DNA from 4 places in the Thiomonas sp. X19 genome. Region 4 is predicted to be linked to each of the others. Evidence: predicted binding sites of a transcription regulator. Region 4 holds the regulator's gene; each other region holds the start of a gene.
The links. The regulator sigma-54, encoded in region 4, starts transcription at its own class of promoters, with help from an activator protein. The targets are predictions, from matches to a motif close to TGGCANGNAANCTGCTTT.
Positions count from the first base shown of each region.

Region 1: glnA (type I glutamate--ammonia ligase) is a predicted target of sigma-54. The motif match lies at 1,363-1,380, and genes of this name have one in related genera.
Region 2: THIX_RS20925 (pilin) is a predicted target of sigma-54. The motif match lies at 2,422-2,439, and genes of this name have one in related genera.
Region 3: THIX_RS19540 (ANTAR domain-containing response regulator) is a predicted target of sigma-54. The motif match lies at 2,521-2,538, and genes of this name have one in related genera.

Region 1 covers NZ_LT605203.1:3,636,977-3,641,641, reverse strand. Annotated here, with positions in the region: gene THIX_RS17565 (EI24 domain-containing protein) at 1-386, shown strand, start outside; gene THIX_RS17560 (molybdopterin-binding protein) at 483-1,268, shown strand; gene glnA (type I glutamate--ammonia ligase) at 1,493-2,908, shown strand; gene THIX_RS17550 (hypothetical protein) at 3,136-3,678, shown strand; gene glnL (nitrogen regulation protein NR(II)) at 3,764-4,665, shown strand, end outside.
Region 2 covers NZ_LT605203.1:4,272,920-4,277,584, forward strand. Annotated here, with positions in the region: gene THIX_RS20915 (tetratricopeptide repeat protein) at 1-961, opposite strand, end outside; gene THIX_RS20920 (transposase) at 951-1,652, opposite strand; gene THIX_RS20925 (pilin) at 1,857-2,309, opposite strand; gene THIX_RS20930 (LysE family translocator) at 2,668-3,312, opposite strand; gene THIX_RS20935 (peroxiredoxin) at 3,407-4,066, opposite strand; gene THIX_RS20940 (hypothetical protein) at 4,245-4,418, opposite strand; gene THIX_RS20945 (DUF3563 family protein) at 4,490-4,665, opposite strand, start outside.
Region 3 covers NZ_LT605203.1:4,011,107-4,015,771, reverse strand. Annotated here, with positions in the region: gene ntrB (nitrate ABC transporter permease) at 1-106, opposite strand, end outside; gene THIX_RS19545 (CmpA/NrtA family ABC transporter substrate-binding protein) at 188-1,474, opposite strand; gene THIX_RS19540 (ANTAR domain-containing response regulator) at 1,848-2,507, opposite strand; gene THIX_RS24410 (hypothetical protein) at 2,654-2,776, shown strand; gene THIX_RS19530 (sirohydrochlorin chelatase) at 2,805-3,185, opposite strand; gene ureG (urease accessory protein UreG) at 3,248-3,934, opposite strand; gene THIX_RS19520 (urease accessory protein UreF) at 3,931-4,593, opposite strand.
Region 4 covers NZ_LT605203.1:537,548-542,212, reverse strand. Annotated here, with positions in the region: gene THIX_RS02610 (MerR family transcriptional regulator) at 1-94, shown strand, start outside; gene THIX_RS02605 (chloride channel protein) at 102-1,577, opposite strand; gene rfaE2 (D-glycero-beta-D-manno-heptose 1-phosphate adenylyltransferase) at 1,777-2,289, shown strand; gene THIX_RS02595 (RNA polymerase factor sigma-54) at 2,363-3,838, opposite strand; gene lptB (LPS export ABC transporter ATP-binding protein) at 3,874-4,599, opposite strand.

The DNA.
Region 1 (4,665 bases), 3.1 Mb from region 4:
GTTTGGGGGCGTTGCTGTTGAGCCTGCCGCTGTGGTTCATTCCAGTTGTCGGCTGGCTCGTTGCGCCGCTGATCTGGGGCTGGATGACGGCGCAGATGTTCGCCTTCGACGCCGTCGTTCAGTTCGCCAGCGTGCCCGAGCGCAGGCAGCTCCTGCGCGACCATCGCTGGTCCCTCTTGCTCATGGGCGTGAGCTGCGGTTACCTCAGCGTTTTGCCGACCTTGTTGTTCGGCCTGGGCTGGCTGGTGCTGGCTTTGTTGCCGGTGCTCACGCTGCTGGCGCTGTGGCTGTATGTTCTCAGTTTCGTGTTCACCGCTCTGTGGTTCGTGCATTATTTGCTGGCAGCCTTGGCCGCTGGGCGCGAGCAACTCGTGACCACGGCGTGATCCAGGACGCTGGCTGCAGGGCCGCGGCACCGGCCGACATGCCGTGCGCAGCACCTCCCCCTGCAGTTTCCCTTCCACCTCAGCTCGCGTTCCATCATGGCGATCGGCCTCTATATCATCGGCGACGAAATCCTGTCTGGCAAACGGCGGGACAAGCATTTCGCGCAAGTCCAGGAACTGCTGGCAGCGCGGGGCATGCAACTGCACTGGGCGCAGTATCTGAGTGACGACCCCGCCTTGCTGCGAATGGCCCTGCGCGCAAGCTTTGCCCGGGGTGATGTGGTGTTGAGTTGCGGCGGCATTGGCGCCACGCCCGACGACCACACGCGCCAGAGCGTGGCGGCGGCCCTGGATGTGCCGCTTGAACTCCATCCCGAGGCCAAGCGCCTGATTCAGCAACGCATCGCCACGGCAGCGCTTGGGCCGCCCGATTCGCCAGCCAATGTGCAGCGTTTGCAGATGGGCATGTTCCCGCAAGGCAGCGCCATCATCGCCAACCCCTACAACCAGATTCCCGGGTTTTCGATCCGCCAGCATTTCTTCGTTCCGGGTTTCCCGGTCATGGCTTGGCCCATGTTGGCCTGGGTGCTCGACGGGCCGCTGCGGCATTTGCACCGCATCGGCAGTTATCTCGAGCGTGCCGTCATCGTGCAAGGGGCGATGGAGTCGGACCTGACTCCGCTCATGGAGCGCATCGAGCACGAGCATGCCGGTGTCAAGGTGTTCAGCCTGCCGAGTGTGGACCACCCGGAATGGGGCCGGCATATCGAACTGGGTGTCAAAGGCGAGCCTCAAAATGTAGAAGGCGCGTTTGATGCACTCAAACAGGGACTTGAGGGCCTGAAAGCACGTATTTGCACAGAAGTTGTGCGAAAACTCTAACGAGCACGCTCTTGGTGCGTCCGGGCTTTCGGGCAATCATCCCTGCCCATCCACTTTCACGACGGTTTCCCGGGCATGGCCATTTGCCAAGGCGTGGCATGGTTTCTGCTAGATTTTCGGCATCGTCGACGACACGATCAGTGTGCTCATGAACAGCCTCTTGCAGGTCCATGCCCCAGCGCCAGGCCCCTTTCCCAACCCACTCCCATGACTGGAGAATTTGCATGACCAAACACGTTGCTGATGTGATGAATATGGTGAAGGAACACGACGTCAAGTTCGTGGATTTCCGTTTCACCGACACCCGCGGCAAGGAACAGCACGTGACCGTGCCGATTTCCGCTTTCAACGATGAAAAGTTCACCCAGGGCCATGCTTTCGACGGCTCGTCCATCGCCGGCTGGAAAGGCATCGAGGCGTCGGACATGCTGCTCATGCCCGACCCGAACACCGCCAATGTCGACCCCTTCATGGAAGAAACCACGCTGCTGCTTAGCTGCGACGTGCTCGAGCCGGGCGACGGCAAGCCCTATGACCGCGATCCCCGCTCCATCGCCAAGAAAGCCGAGGCCTACCTCAAGGCATCCGGCCTGGGCGACACCGCCTTCTTCGGCCCGGAGCCCGAGTTTTTCATTTTCGACCAGGTGCGCTGGAACGTCGACATGTCCGGCTGCTTCGTCAAGATCGACTCCGACGAAGCCTCCTGGATGTCGGGCGAGAAGATGGAAGGCGGCAACATGGCTCACCGTCCGTCGGTCAAGGGTGGCTACTTCCCCGTGCCCCCGGTGGACAGCCTGCAGGACATCCGCTCGGAAATGTGCCTGTTGCTGGAGCAGATGGGCGTGCCCGTCGAAGTGCACCACCACGAAGTGGCCGGTGCCGGCCAGTGCGAAATCGGCACCAAGTTCTCCACCCTGGTGCAACGCGCCGACTGGACGCAGATTCTGAAGTACGTGGTGCAAAACGTGGCCCACAGCTACGGCAAGACCGCCACCTTCATGCCCAAACCCGTGGTGGGCGACAACGGCTCGGGCATGCATGTGCACCAGTCGGTATGGAAGGAAGGCAAGAACCTGTTCGCCGGCAATGGTTATGCCGGGCTGTCCGAGTTCGCGCTGTACTACATCGGCGGCATCATCAAGCACGCGCGCGCCCTCAACGCCATCACCAACCCGGGTACCAACTCGTACAAGCGTCTGGTGCCGGGCTTCGAGGCTCCGGTGAAGCTGGCCTACTCGGCCCGCAACCGTTCCGCCTCCATCCGCGTGCCTTATGTGCCCAGCGACAAGGCGCGCCGCATCGAGGTGCGTTTCCCCGATCCCACCTGCAACCCCTACCTGGCCTTCTCGGCCATGTTGATGGCTGGTCTCGACGGCGTGGAAAACAAGATCCACCCGGGCGAAGCCGCCAGCAAGAACCTGTACGACCTGCCGCCGGAAGAAGACGCAAAAATCCCGACCGTGTGCTCCAGCCTCGACCAGGCGCTGGACTATCTGCACAAGGATCGTGCCTTCCTCACCAAGGGTGGTGTGTTCAGCGAAGATTTCATCGACGCCTACATCGACCTGAAGATGGAAGAAGTCACCCGTTTCCGCATGACCACCCACCCGGTGGAGTTCGATATGTACTACTCGCTGTAATCGTGACCCGTCGGCGTGCGTTGAACCAGCACAGCGCGCCGTTCTGCAAACGACAAGGGGACGGTTCGCCGTCCCCTTGTCGTTTTTTGGTCCAGGGACGGCATTCCGGAAAGGCCGGGCACTGCAGAGCGCGTTCTGGGTCTTACACTGATACAAGCTGCTGAAGCGCGTCCGTTCTGCAGCCTGATTTTCACCAAGCCGGCTCAACTTTCACTGACAGGTCATCGATGTTCCGACTCCCGACTCCCCGCCGCAATCTTGCACTTGGACTGGTGTGGTCGGGGCTGGCCTTGGTGCCGCTGGCGCCCCCGCTGGCCCATGCCCAGGAAACCGACCCGAACCGGGTCTACCGCTGCCCGGACAACTCGTACACCAATATGTTGAGCGTGGTGAAGGCGAAGAACTGCAAGCCGGTGGACAACGCCAATGTCAGTGTGATGTCCCCGACCACCCCGTCGAAAAGGCCTGCCGCCGCGCCACGGAGTTCTTCCAGCGCCGACCGCGTCAGCCCGTCCACCCAAACCGAACGCGACGCCGAGGCCCGGCGCATTCTCGATGCCGAATTGCAGAGCCAGCAGCTCAAGCTGCAGGAACTGCTCAAGTCCTACAACAATGGCCACCCCGACTACCTGGGCAACGAGCACAACGTCGGCGGCGGCATCAACCAGCAGAAATATCTCGACCGTGTGGCGGCGATGAAGAACCAGATCACCCTGACCGAGGCCAATATCCAGGCCTTGCAGCGTGAACTGCAACGCTATGGGCAGTGAGTCCCAGGATCCGGCCGGATTCTCGTCTCCCGAGGAGGCAACGAATCCATCCCAGGACGACTTGACACCCTTTGCCGGTGTCGCGATGTCACGCGCTGCTCCCGCCGGCGCCCAGGCTGCACTCGACTGGCTGGCCACGATGGTCGCCCTGGTCGACCCGCAAGGACGGATGCTGCATGCCAACCCGGCGATGGAAGCGGGGCTCGGGCTGTCGCGCAGGCATCTGCTGGGGCGCGATCTGGCGCAGTGGCTGACGCGGCAAAGCCTGTGGCACGAAGCCTTGCAGCAGGTGCAGGCCAATGAATTCAGCAGCAAGCGTTTCGACTGCACGGTGATGGCGCGCACCGCGGCCGATCCGCTGCAGGTGCAACTCATCGTGGCGCGCACCGAGCTGCCCGATACGCTGCTGGTGGAACTCGTGGAGCTTGGCCAGCAGACGCGGCAGGAGCGCGAGGAGCAGTGGCTCAACCAGGCTCAGGCCAACAAAGACCTGATCCGCAACCTGGCGCACGAAATCAAGAACCCGCTGGGCGGCATTCGCGGCGCGGCCCAGTTGCTGCAGATGGATCTGGAAAGCCGCGAGTTGCAGGAGTACACCCGCATCATCATTCACGAGGTGGACCGCCTGCAGACCTTGGTGGACAGCCTACTGGCGCCGCACCGCCGTCCGCATGTGGTGGGCGAGATGAACATCCACGAGGTGCTCGAGCGCGTGCGCTCGGTCATTCTGGCCGAGTTTCCCCAGGGTCTGAGCGTGGAGCGCGATTACGACGCCAGCATCCCGGAATTTCGCGGCGACCGTGAACAGCTCATCCAGGCCATTCTCAATATCGTGCACAACGCGGCCCTGGTCCTGAGCGAGCGCAGGCGCGCGGGCGATGCGCGCATCGTGCTCAAGACCCGCATCGCGCGGCAGGTGACTTTGGCCAAGCAGCGCCATCGCCTGGCACTGCTCTTGCATATCACCGACAACGGCCCTGGCGTGCC
Region 2 (4,665 bases), 3.7 Mb from region 4:
ACAGGCTCAGCGCATTCGGCGTGGGCAGGACGATCCAGCGCAGATAGTCCACCATCACCCGGCCTTCGGTCAGCAGGCGTTCGCTCAAGGTGAAAGGCCGCGCCGCGTAGGCCGAGCCATTGAGTGCGCTCGGCAGCAGCCACGCCAGTCCCAGTACGCCGGGGATGAACAGCAGCACGAGATAAACGGGGATCAGCGGGCTGATGGCCGGGCGATTCGGGGTGGGCGCATGCACGTTCGCCGTCAGCGCCCCGCGCAGCACCACCCACTCCAGCACGAAGGCGTAGGCGGGCAGCATGACGCCGGTTTCCTTCACCAGCACGGCCAGCACCGTGCCCAGCGCCAGGCTGCCCCAAATCCAGGCCATGGCCCCGCGCCTGCCCTCGATCAGCCGCATGCGCCCATGCCAGTAGGCGAGCAGACCCAGGAGCACGAAGCACGACGCCAGCGCCTCCTCGCGCTGCACCACGTACAGCACGGCGGTGAGCTGAATGGGAGCCAGCACCCAGGCGGCGGTGACCAACAAGGCCAGGGTCGGCGCGCTCACCAGCCATCCGCCTGGACGCGCTGCTGATGAGCCGCGCTCCAGCCACCCCAGCACGCGCGCCGACAGCAGCCACACCAGCCAGCCGTTGAACAGATGCAGCAGCACATTGCCCAGCTTCAGCGGCCATGGGTTCATGCCGGTGAACTCCATTTGCGCCGCAAAACTCAGCATCGACAGCGGCCGGTCCAGTGGCCCGGCATGGCCGCTCCAGATGGCGCGCCAGAAGTGGGCGTGAAGCGCCGTTTGGGCGAACGCGGCGTTGTCCACCAGATTGCCGAAATCGTCGAACACATACCCGCCGGCCAATCCCGGCCAATACGCCAGCAGGCCGAGCAGGAGGATGGCCGACAGCGCCGCGATCCACAAAAAATGGGGTCTGTCCCCCCTTTTTTCCGAAATGGGGTCAGACCCCATGTTGGGAGGGCGGTTTCGGTCTGCCCGGGATTCCAGGTATGGCGCGGCGTCCGAGTGTCCGTTGCAATTCTTGGGCGAACCGCACATCACCGAGGGCATGACTGCCATGCAGGGCGGCGCGAATCTCATCCACAAGTCCGGGTGCGAGCTCGAATTGGAACAAATCACGATACGCCGCCTGCCGCTCGGCGGTGTTCGCGCCCAAGGCCGTATAAACGGCGTGCGCCTGAATCAGCGCATCCTCCTCGCCTTGCGCGTTGCTGCGGTAACTCGACCAGCGATAATCGCCCGGATGCTCCACCATGCGCGCCCGCACCGGATTCAATTCGATATAGCGCTGGCAAGCCAGGAAATACCCATCTTGCTGCACCAGACTGGAGCGGAACCGGCCCTCCCACAGCGTACCGGTGCGCCGATAGGTGCGGTTGACATATTGCACATACCGCTGGCCGAGGGTTTTCATCAGCAGCCCGGGCGCAGCCGCATGGTCGGAGGACAGCAACAGATGCACATGATTGGTCATCAGCACATCAGCGTGAATGCGGCAGTCGGTCTTGTGCGCTGCATCCAGCAGCCAGTCGAGGTAAGCACGGTAGTCCTCATCGGCAAAGAAGCACGCCTGCCGATTGTTGCCGCGCTGAATCAGATGCAGCGGGACATGGGACAGCGTGAGCCGTGGGCGCCGTGGCATGGGGAGGCGATGGAGAGCGACGATGCGGCGAGGATAACTGAAAACGGTAACTGAAAACGTGAAAACGGGATCTGTCCGCCTTTCCCCTCTTAAAACGTGAAAACGGGGTCTGTCCCCCTTTCCCCTCTCTTTCCCAGAGGGAGCGGTGGGGTAAATAAAGAAAAAACCCGCCTTGCGGCGGGTTAAAGTCCCGTAGAAGGCGATTTAGGTGCAAGAAGAAGGAAGATAATTTTTGCTGATAGTACCTGCCTTACAAATCCATTGAATCGAACCGCTGCCGGTTGGGACTACAGCAGAAAGCAACAGCGTTTGGCCTTGAATTGCTTTGTTCGCTTTGGTGGAGTTAAATGTCACAGTGATGAGGCCACCTGTTGCCGAACCTGCACTCAAACCAACGCTTAAGACATAGTTGCCTGTAATGGAACCTGCAGAGGCCACGCCAGCCGATGTATTACTTGATGGGAATACTCCACGATTGGTGTAGTATTCTGCAGCAGCAGTCTGGACCCCATCAGCCAGCGACATGCCTTCCGTCACCTGCGCACGAATCACATAATTCTGATACGCCGGAATCGCAATCGCCGCCAAAATACCAATGATGGCCACCACGATCATCAATTCGATCAGGGTGAAGCCTTGTTGCAGTTGCTTCTTCATCTGAGAGCTCCTAGAAGTGTCAAAGCCGCGGACTCCGCGCCTGAGAATCACCGGTGTTGACGCCGGTCCGCGATGGGTTGGTGAACAGTCCCCCCTGAGGGGCATGCCGATAGGAGCAGCATCTGTGCCAGCCCGCGGCGGCCTGCATTTCGTGAACCCGTTCACGCTTCGCGCCTCCGCACCAGCGCCAGCAGCAACAATTCCGGTCAGGGACTGACAATTTTTGTCGCGCCAGCGCGCAAGTTGTCGGCCCCGCCGCCAACAGCGGCAAACGCCCGCCTTGCCCAGGTGCGCGCCCAACCGGGCTGGACGGCCATCGAAGTCGCCAGCGCCGAGGCTGGCGGCCTGCGTCCAAGCGTCACGGCCGGTGCAGGCGCAGCAGGCCCACGCCGAAGGCGCAGAACACCGTCCCGGAAACGCGCTGCGGCCAGCCCGAGGCGAACCAGGTGTTCAGGCGCCTGCGCGTCAGCACGGCGAGCCCCGCATAGAGACTCAGCACGAGCAGCGAGATGGCCATGAACGTGGCCGTCAGCACGGCGTACTGTGGCCCCATCGGCCGCGAAGCGCTGAGGAACTGCGGGAACAAGGCGGCGATGAAGGCGATGGCCTTGGGGTTGGTCAAGGCCACCGTCACGCCCTTGGCGTAGAGCTTGCGCGGATGATGGTCGGCCCGCTCCTCGCCGGGCACGGTGGCCAGCGCTTGCGGCGAAGCCTGCCGCGCCCTGCGCCATTGCTGCATGCCCAGCCAGATGAGGTAGGTGGCGCCTGCGACTTTGACCAGGGTGAAGGCCAGTGCGGAGGTCTGCAGCACGGCGTTGAGCCCCAGGGCGCTGAGCGTGGCCAGGCCCAGCAGGCCCGAGACGTTGCCCAAGGACGACCACAGGGCGCGCCGCCAGCCGTAGTGCATGGCGTTGTGTATCGACAGCATGACCGCCGGCCCGGGCGTGAAGGACGCGGCCAAGGCAAAGCCGACGAAGATGAGGTAGGTGGTCCAGGTGGGCATGGGTCGGGATGGAGGGGGCGGAATCCGTCGGAGCGCCCAAATTCTAGGCGCCGCCCCGAACGGCGCTGCCCTTGCCGGGCATGCCCGGCCGCGCTCACTTCGGCTGCGGCATGACGCGCAAATAGGGCTTGAGCGTCTTCCATCCGCCGGGGAATTTCTGCTTCGCGGCTTCGTCGCTGATGGAGGTGGGAATGACGACGTCATCGCCCGGGTGCCAGTTGGCCGGAGTGGCGACGCCATGCTTCGCGGTGAGCTGCAGGGCATCCAGCAGGCGCAGCACTTCGTTGAAGTCGCGGCCGTTGCTCATCGGGTAGACCAGCATGGCCTTGATTTTCTTGTCGGGGCCGATGAAGAACACGCTGCGCACCGTGGCGTTGTCGGCGGCGCTGCGGTCATCGGCGGCGCCCGACGCATCGGCCGGGAGCATGTCGTACAGCTTGGCCACGTTCAGGTCGGTGTCGCCGATGATGGGGTAGTTGGGCGCCATGCCCTGGGTCTCGGCGATGTCCTGGGCCCACAGGCGATGCCCGGCGACGGGGTCGACCGAGAGGCCGATGAGTTTGCAGTTGCGGCGGTCGAACTCCGGCTTGAGCCGGGCGACCGTGCCCAGTTCCGTCGTGCAGATGGGGGTGAAGTCTTTCGGATGGGAAAACAGCAAGGCCCAGCTGTCGCCGATCCAGTCGTGGAAATGAATCGTGCCCTCCGTGGTCTCCGCCGTGAAGTCGGGGGCCGTGCTGCCAATGCGCAAACTCATGATGTCTCTCCTGGGGTTGTGCGGCTGACGAACTGACAGCCTTCCCGGAAGGCTAGGCGTTCCGCCGGCGCATGCCAACGAACGATTGTTCATACCCTCATGACGAAAAGGACTTTAGGGCGACGCTGAACAAGTTCATCGCGCGCATCGCGGCCGCCAGGGCCGCGAACGGTGAAGCTCAAACCCGCCGCGCCCAGGGGCCCAGCGTCGCACGCTCGAGGGCGCCCAGCTTGTGCTCGAAACGGGCCGAGGCCAGCAGCGAGCGCTCGATGAAACCCGCCCGGACTGCGCTCGCGTACTGCTCGCGCATCGCATCGAACGGCGCTCGCAGGAGCGCCTTGGCTGCAGACACGAGTGGTGCGCAGTCGCCCAACTGCGCCCACGCCGCCGGCGATTGCGCGCGGCGGCCAGGAGTGCGGGCGCTTACCACAGCGCCCGCCGATGATGAAGCCCGGGGATCGAGGCGTGCAGCGGAAAACTCTCGCGCGCCGTGCCGCGATACTCGAGCTGGTGGATGCGGCGCTCGAGGTCACAGACATCGACGGACTGAGCCAGATAGTCCTCGTCGAGCTGCTCTTGCGATTCGAGGCCTGAAAAAA
Region 3 (4,665 bases), 3.5 Mb from region 4:
GTTCGGCATGCGCTGCGGTCCGCGCGGTTTGCGCGTCGAGCGCGATGCTCTCGCCCGGCGGTTCGGGGTTGAATCCGGCGGCGCCGGACAGGACTGCGGTGTTCATGCTGGACTCCTGCTTCATCGTCATGCGTTGCGTTTCAGGTGGGGCGCCGGGCGGTTGCGATGCCGCGCGGCGCCCGGGCCATCAAGTGGCCAGATCGTTGATCTTGAAACTGCGGGCATAGGCCTTCGGGTCTTTGCCGTCCCAGCTCACGCCGTCGATCAGCTTGGAGCTGCGCAGGGTGCCGGCAGGCACCGGCACCTTGAGTTCGGCGGCCACGTCCTTGTAAAGATCGACCCGGTTCACCGCCTTGGCCACGGCGAGGTAGTCGGGGTCGGTCTTGATCAGGCCCCAGCGGCGGAACTGGGTCAGGAACCACATGCCGTCCGACAGCCAGGGAAAGTTGACCTGCCCGTCTTCATAGAAGGTCATCGGGTGCTTGTCGTCCCAGCTTTTGCCCAGGCCGTTGGTGTAATGGCCGAGGATGCGCGGCAGGATGGTTTCCACCTGCGTGTTCACATAGCCCGGCGCGGCGATGGTTTCGGCCATCTTGGTGCGGTTGGCGCTTGATGCGTCGATCCAGCGGCAGGTTTCCAGCACCGCGGCCATCACCGCCTTGGTGGTGTTGGGGTACTGCTGCACGAACTCGGCGGTGGTGCCCAGCACTTTCTCGGGGTGATCCATCCAAATCTCCTGGCTGGTCACGGCGGTGAAGCCGATCTTCTGCTCGATGGCCACCGCGTTCCACGGCTCGCCGACGCAAAAGCCGTCCATGCTGCCCACGCGCATGTTCGCCACCATCTGCGGCGGCGGCACGGTAATCACCTTGTCGTCTTTCAGCGGGTTGACGCCGTAGGTCGCCAGCCAGTAATACAGCCACATGGCGTGGGTGCTGGTGGGAAAGGTCTGGGCGAAGGTGTAGGTGCGCTTCTTTTCGGCGATGGCCTTGGCCAGCGCCGGGCCGGTGGTGATGCCTTCCTTGGCCAGCGCATCGGCCAGGGTGATGGCCTGGCCATTGCGGTTCAGGCCCATCAGAATGGCCATGTCCTTTTTCGGCCCGCCCACGCCGAGTTGCACGCCATAGGGCAGGCCATAGAGCACATGCGCCATCTGAATGCCGCCGGTGACGAGGTTGTCGCGCACGGCAGCCCACGAGGCCTGCTTGCTCGGGATGATCTTCACCCCGTACTTCTTGTCGAAACCCAGCACCGCCGCCATCACGATGGGGGCGCAGTCGGTCAGGGGGATGAAGCCGATCTTGACCTCTTCCATTTCGGGCTTGCCGAAGCCGGTTCCTGCCGCGCGCGCCTGGGACTGCAGCCCGGGCAACAGGCTGGCGACTGCAACTGCAGCCCCGGACTTCATGATGGCGCGACGGGCGGGCTGGGCCGGAGCATCGGTCTTGGGTGTGGCGTCTTCGGGTTTGCGCATGAAAGGTCCTGTGATGGGTCGGGTCGAGAGGAGCGGTTGAGTCGGGCGGTCGAGCATGACGGTCGAAAAAAAAGCCCTCAAGCGCAGCCACAACCGTGGTGCTCTTGAAGGCATCGTTGCCAAAACCGGAGGGGAGACGCCGGCAACCGGAAGTCCCTGCATAAGCCGCCATTGGCCTACGTCTGGTTACACGCAATAGGCGTGCCAGGCCGTCAAACCGCCGGCTTCAGAGGGAAAGGTCGAATCTGCCCAGCTTTTGCGGCGGTCGTTTGTGGTGCGCCGCACTGTGCGAGTGCGCCGACGCAGGCGAGAATGCTCGCATCTGGTGCCAACTCCTATGGGTATCGGCAACCGCTGCCTGCGTGCGCCACGTTCAGATCAACCCGACCGTGTCCAGAATGCGCTGCGCCACCTCGGCGAGCTTCAGCCCTTTCTCCATCGCCAGTTTGCGCATGCGGCCGAAGGCTTCCTCCTCGCTGCAGCCCTGGCGCTGCATCACGATGCCCTTGGCGCGCTCCACCAGCTTGCGCTCGGAGAGTTGAAGCCGTGCCTCGCTGAGTTCGGCGCGCAGTCCCTGCTCGCGCTCGAAGCGCGCCAGCGCCACTTCGATCACCGGCTTGACGCGGCTGGGCTTGAGCCCGTCGACGATATACGCGGTGACTCCGGCGGCAATGGCGAGCTGGGCGGTCCCGGTGTCGTCGTCGTCGGTGAACAGCACGATGGGCCGGGGCGTGTCGCGCGAGGCCAGCACCACATGCTCCAGCAAGTCGCGCACGCCGGATTCGGCATCGACGATGACCAGGTCCGGCGCGGCGGCGGCGATGCGCTCGTCCAGGTCGGGCGAAGCCGGCAGCACCGCCACCACCTCGTAGCCCGCATCCTGCAGTCCATGCACCAGCGCGGCACAACGCTGCGCCTGGCGCTGGTGGTCGGCATCGTCCTTCCCCAGCGCGGGGTCGGGCGAAATGACGGCAACCTTCAGGGTGCGCTGCAGGATGTGGGGAGCAGAGCTTGGGGGGCGAGAGCGGGCCATGGCACGGCTCACGCGAGCAAATTCCGTGCCCTGCCGCTGTCGGGCGCATCGGTGGACAGTCTGGAGTTTGCTCGTCTCGGAGCGCGCAGAAACCGGCTTCTTTCCTCGCCGGACCTCAAGACCCTGGCACGGCGATGGATGGGTAAGTGTCTGACCGCATGGCCTTCACGCACGCGGGCTGCATTCATGAAATGGGGGCGCCCGAGCAGTTGTTCGCCTCGCCCCAGACCCCGGAGTTGCGCCGGTTCTTGTCGTCGATCGACCGCTAGGGCCTGTTGCGCAGTGCGCCGCCTCGGCTCAGCCCTGCGCGCAACGCAGCGCGTAGGCCGCCAGCGCGGCGACGATGTCCGGGCTGTCGCCAGCCGCGGCCGCAACGCGCACCGTGAGATGGGGGTGCTGTAGTTGGGCATCGCGCACCGCTTGCGGAATGTCGCGCTGCAAATGACCGCCCGCGCCGAGGAACAGCGGCACGAGATGCAGTTGCGTGCAGCCCGCCGCGCCCGCCTCGAGCAGCGCCTGCGCCAAGGATGGCTGCATGGATTCGAGATAGGCCAGCTCAACCCGCAACTCGGGCCGGCTGGCGCGCACGGCGGCGAGCACAGCCTCGAAAGGCCGCGCCCATTCCGGCTGACGCGAGCCGTGGGCGAGAAGCAGCAGGCGGGGTGTCGTGGTGTTCATGTGCGATGGGTTGGGCGGGGGATGGGGCGCAGCGCCAAGGCTGTTGCGTGGTTCGCGTTGCATCAGGCCACTTGCAACAGCCCCTTGGTTTCGATGAAGCGCACCACCGCGTCCAGCCCCTCCAGGGTTTTGAGATTGGTCATCACGAAAGGGCGCAGGCCGCTTGCGCCCGTGCGCATGCGCACGGTGTCGGCGCGCATCACGTCGAGGTTGGCGCCAACATGGGGGGCGAGGTCGGTCTTGTTGATGACGAACAGGTCGCTCTTGGTGATGCCGGGGCCGCCCTTGCGCGGGATTTTTTCGCCGCCGGCGACGTCGATGACATAGATGGTGAGGTCGCTCAGTTCCGGGCTGAAGGTGGCGGCGAGGTTGTCGCCGCCGGACTCGATGAACACGATGTCGGCGTCGGGGAACTGCTCCAGCATGCGGTCCACCGCTTCGAGGTTGATCGACGCGTCCTCGCGGATCGCGGTGTGCGGGCAGCCGCCCGTCTCCACCCCCATGATGCGCTCGGGCTCCAGGGCACCCGCCACGGTGAGCAGGCGCTGGTCCTCCTTGGTGTAGATGTCGTTGGTCACCACGACGAGGTCGTACTGGGCGCGCATGGCCTTGCACAGCATTTCGAGCAGGGTGGTCTTGCCCGAGCCCACCGGCCCGCCGATGCCCACGCGCAGCGGCGGCAGGCGCTTGCTGCGGCGGGCAATGTGGTGCAGGGGCGAGGTGGGGGGTGTGGAAGGTTGTGCGCTCATGATCGGAACAGGCGGGAGTATTGGGTTTCGTGACGGCTGCTGAGAATGGCCAGCATGGGCGAGAAGCTCTGCCAGTGGTCCATGCGGTGCTGCAGGTTTCGTGCCTGCGCCACGGCGGCGGGGATGTCGGGCGTGAGCGCGGCCAGTAGCCGCTGCCCGCTGCTCTGGCCCAGGGGAACGGCGCGCATCGCCGCCTGCACCTGATTCTCCAGCCAGGAAAAGGCGAGCGCGTGGGCCATGTGATCGGTGTCCAGCCCCAGCGCGAGGCCGCCCAGCGCAAAGGCCAGCGGCCAGGCGGGGGCGGGCGCGATTTGCGCCGCCAGCGCCAGGGCAGGGTGGCCGGGGCGCAGATGGCGCAACCATTCCAGCATCGAGCGGCCCATCTGCTGGCTTTGCTGGCGCAGCTCGGCGCTCTCGCGCGTGGCCAGCACCCAGGTCTGGATGGCTTGCAGCGCGGCGCAATCGCCGGCTTCCCACGCGGCATGGGCGGCGCAGGCTGCGGGAAGTTCGCTGCGCGCGAGCGTCAGTTGAAGTTGGCCGCGCAGCCATTGCAGGGTCTGGGCTTCGTCGGTGACCAAACCTGCGTCAACCGCTGCTTCCAGTCCTTCGGAATAGCTGAATCCGCCCACCGGCAGGGCGGGAGAGGACAGCCACATCATGGACAGCAGGGGGGTGGGGTTGTGTGCTTCGGGCAGCGAAGTGTTGTGTTGCTCTGTGCGAGGAAGGGGTGG
Region 4 (4,665 bases):
TCAGGTCACCCGCACTCTCGGCTCGCTGGCCGAGGCCGTGGCGGCCTGGCGCAGCGCCCACCCCTCGCCACCGGCGGTGGACGGCGCCGCCTGACGCCCCGTCAAGGCTTGGTCGCCGTCGGCGTGCCGGCTTCCGGTGTTTGCGCATCACCCAGGGGTGCCACCTCATCCGCAGGCGGGGGCACGGCCGTGGCTGGAAACTCGCCGCCGGCCACCTTCGGCTCGCGGTGTTCGCCTTCCTTCAGCCCCAAGGCCTCGGAGTAGACCGAGCGATGGCGCAGCAGGCTGCCGATGACGGAAGCGATGACGCAGGCCGGCATGGCCGCCATCACCACGTTGTAGTTGCGCGTGATCTCGAACACCATGATGGCCGACATCGCCGGGGCGTGGGTGGTGGCGGCCAGCAGGCTGCCCATGCCCACCAGGGTCCACAGCGCCTGCGAGTGGCTGGCTTCGGGCACGAGGAACAGATGCGACACCATCAGCCCCATGGCGCCGCCGAGCGCCAGCGTGGGGGTGAGCACGCCGCCCGGAATGCCGGCGGCGCTCGCCGCCGTGACGGCGAGCATGCGCAACACGAACACCGCGGCCACGGCCGTGAGCGTCCAGTGATCGACCAGGAAGGACTGCACCACGCTGTAGCCATTGCCCCAGACCTGCGGCATGAGCAGGGACAGCAGGCCGATGAACAGGCCGGCCAGGCCCATGCGCAGCGGCAGGAAGCCAACCAGTGGCTGATACTTGCGGCGCGCGGTGTCGAGCAGCCAGAGGAAGGCCGGACCGATGAAGCCGGCCAGCAGGCCGAGCAGCGAGGCGTCGAGCAGGTCGATGAAGCTGATGGGCGGCACCATGTGCGCCAGGTAGAGCGGGCCGGTGGCGAACAGGCTTTGGGTGGTGAGTTCCCCGATCACCGCGGCCACCAGCACAGCGGTGATTTCGCGCAGCTGCAGGCCGCCGAGAATGATTTCGGCGACGAACAGGGTGCCGGCGATCGGCGCGTGATACGCCCCGGCAAAACCCGCTGCCGCACCGCAGGCGACGATGAGCCGCTGGTGCGCCGGGTCGGCGCGGCCGATGCGGCCGATGAAGGACGACACCAGCGAGGCGAACTGGATCATCGTGCCTTCGCGGCCGATGGTGATGCCGCCGCTCACCGCCACCAGCGACGAGGCGGTGCGCATCAGGTTGGGCACCACCGGCAGCAGGCCGTCGCCCACGCGCACCGCCTCCATGTACTCCGGCCCGCGCGGGCGCTTGATCCAGCGCTGCCCGGCCCACATGATGAGCCCGCCGACGACCGCGGCAATCACTGGAATGACGGCCCGCTGCCAAAGCGGCAGCCCGGCGGCAGCGGTGACCAGATGCTCGTGCGTGCTGTAGAGGCGGATGATGGCGTACATCGCCTGGCGGAAGCCCTCCACCGCCACCGAGGCGACAAAACCGATGATGGCCGCGACCAGCATCATCGGCACCATCGGGTCTAAACCCAGGCGCAGATGGACGAGCAAGGCGTGGAAGCGGTTCGAGATGGATTCGGACATGACGAGCTGGCGCGGCAGGCCATCGCCGCTGCGCAAGGGAAAGGTTGCAGAAATGGTATCGGCTCGCACGCCCCAGAGCGGTGAAGTTTGGTGAACGCCGACAACAAGCGCTCCACCGCGAGGACGCGCGACCGATCGCGGGTCCTCGCGGATGGTCGTGGTTGGCAGCTGGCGGTCGCGTTGCCGCGAACGGGTTCGTACCGCCCGCACGGACGGCTTTGCGACAATGCCAGCCATGTCCAGCAGCCCCGCATCCACCTCACCCCCCGCCCCGGCCTTTCTGCGCAAGCTCTGTGCGCCGGCGCAATTGCCGCAGGCCCTGGCCGCGCTGCCGCGCCCGCTGGTGTTCACCAACGGCGTGTTCGACATCCTGCACCGCGGCCATGTGACTTACCTCGCACAGGCGCGCGCGCTCGGCGCCAGTCTGGTGCTGGGGCTGAACTCCGACGCTTCGGCGCGCAGCCTGGGCAAGGGCCCCGAGCGCCCGCTCAACCCGCAAGACGATCGCGCCGCCGTACTGGCCGCGCTGGAAAGCGTGAGCCTGGTGGTGCTGTTCGACGAAGCCACGCCGCTGGCGCTGCTGCGGCTGGTGCGCCCCGAGATTTATGTGAAGGGCGGCGACTACAGCGTCGCGACCCTGCCCGAAACCCCGCTGGTGCGCGGCTGGGGCGGCGAGGTGCGCATCCTGCCCTTCGTCGCCGGCCGCTCTACCACGGCGCTGGTGCGGCGCATTCGCGGGGAAGGCTGAACCCGCCTCACGGGGGCGCGTCACGCATCGGGGTGCGGATGCAGAGTCCGCCGCACGGGGCCCGCGCACGGCCCTATGGGCTGGACGCGCTCTTGCGTTGCGCCGTCGGCGGAATGCGCAGGGCTTCGCGGTACTTGGCCACGGTGCGCCGCGCCACGGTGATGCCCTGGGCGGCGAGGCGCTCGGCGAGTTCGCCGTCCGAGAGCGGCGCCGCCGGGTTCTCGTCCTGCACCATTTGGCGGATGATGGCGCGCACCGCGGTGCTCGATGCGTTGCCGCCGGTATCGGTGGACAGGCCCGAGCCGAAAAAGTATTTCAGCTCGAACGTGCCGAACGGCGTGAGCACGTATTTCTGCGTGGTCACACGCGAGATGGTGGACTCGTGCAAGCCGAGCTCATCGGCGATTTCGCGCAGCACCAGTGGGCGCATGCCCAGCTCGCCATGGCTGAAAAAGTTCTGCTGGCGCTCGATCACGGCCTGCGCCACGCGCTCGATGGTCTCGAAGCGCTGCTGCACATTGCGCACGAACCAGCGCGCCTCCTGCAACTGGCCCGACAGCCCGGCGCCGTCGCGCGAGCGGCGCAGCAGATCGGCATACAGGCTGTTGATGCGCAGCTTGGGCAGCACCTCGGGGTTGAGCATCGCGCGCCAACGCCGGCCGCTGCGCATGGCGATGACGTCGGGCGTGACGGCCTGCGCGGTGGACGGCATGAAGCGCGCGCCCGGGCGCGGATCCAGCCGCGCGATGCGTTGCTGCACCTCGCGCAGCGCGGCCTCGTCGACCTGCAGGGCGCGGGCCAGCCGCTTCCAGTCGCGCTTGGACAGCAGGGCCAGATGGCCGCCAGCGCACAAGGCGATGGCCAGGTCGCGCTCCGGGCAGGGGGCTTGGCGCTGGAGTTGCAAGCACATGCACTCGCCCAGGCTGGTGGCGCCGACGCCAGCCGGGTCGAAACTCTGCACCAGCTTCAAACCCATGCGCAGCGCGCTGCACAGCGCTTCGCGCTCCTCCTCGCCGGCCTCGGCGTCGAGTTCGGCGCCCAGCAACTCGGGGCCTTCGGCCAGGTAGCCGTCTTCGTCGAGCGAGTCGATGATGGCCTCGGCCGCGGCGCGGTCGGCCTCGCTCAGCCCCAGGCCCGCGAGCTGGCCGCGCAGATGGGCGCGCAGATCGGTGCCCACATGCGCCAGGCCCAGCGGGTCGAAGTCGTCGTCGGCCTCGCCGCCACTGCCCTGCCAGTTTTCGCCCGGCGCGGTATCCCACTCGCCCTGCTCGGCACCGGACTGCCAGTCCTCGCGGTCGAGCTTGAGTTCGACGGCCTCATCGCTCGCCTCCTTGCGCGCCTCGGCGGCTTCCGTCGCGCTTTGCGCCTCGGCGGGCGTCTCGACATCGCCCTCGCCTTCCTCATGCTCCAGAAAAGGGTTGGCCTCGAGCATCTGCTCGACTTCCTGCAGCAACTCCAGCGTGGAGAGTTGCAGCAGGCGGATGGATTGCTGCAACTGCGGCGTGAGCGCGAGGTGCTGCGACAGGCGAAGATTGAGCGACTGCTTCATGGTTTTGGCGCGCGCTCAAGGAAACGCAGGAGCGCTCATAAGCGGAAACTCTCGCCCAGATAGACCTTGCGCACGGCCGGATTGTTGACGATGTCGTCCGGCTTGCCCAGCGCCAGCACGCTGCCCTCGCTGATGATGCAGGCGTGGTCGCAGATGCCCAGGGCTTCGCGCACGTTGTGATCGGTGATGAGCACGCCAATGCCGCGCGACTTGAGGAATTGGACGATGCGCTGGATTTCGATGACGGCGATGGGATCGATGCCGGCGAAGGGCTCGTCGAGCAGGATGAACTGGGGATTGGTGGCCAGCGCCCGGGCAATTTCCACCCGCCGCCGCTCGCCGCCCGACAAGGCGATGGCTGGACTGTCGGCCAGATGCTCCACATGCAGCTCGCGCAGCAACTGCCCCAGGCGCGCTTCGATCTCGGGCTTTTTCAGGGCACGGCCCTCGGCGTCGTGCTGCAGTTCCAGCACCGCACGCACGTTTTCGGCCGCCGACAGGCCGCGAAAAATCGAGGCTTCCTGCGGCAGGTAGGACAGGCCCAGACGCGCGCGCCGGTACATCGGCTGATGCGTGATGTTCTGGCCGTTGAGGTGGATCTCGCCGCCGTCGGCCCGCACCAGGCCGACGATCATGTAGAACGAGGTGGTCTTGCCGGCGCCGTTCGGGCCAAGCAGCCCGACCACCTCGCCACCGCGCACCTCCAGGCTCACGTCGCGCACCACCTGGCGCCCGCCATAGCGCTTTTGCAAGCCGCGCATGCTGAGCACCCCGGCATGCTGGGTCTGGGCCGACGCCGCCGGCTCCACCGGCTTCAACACCGCCGC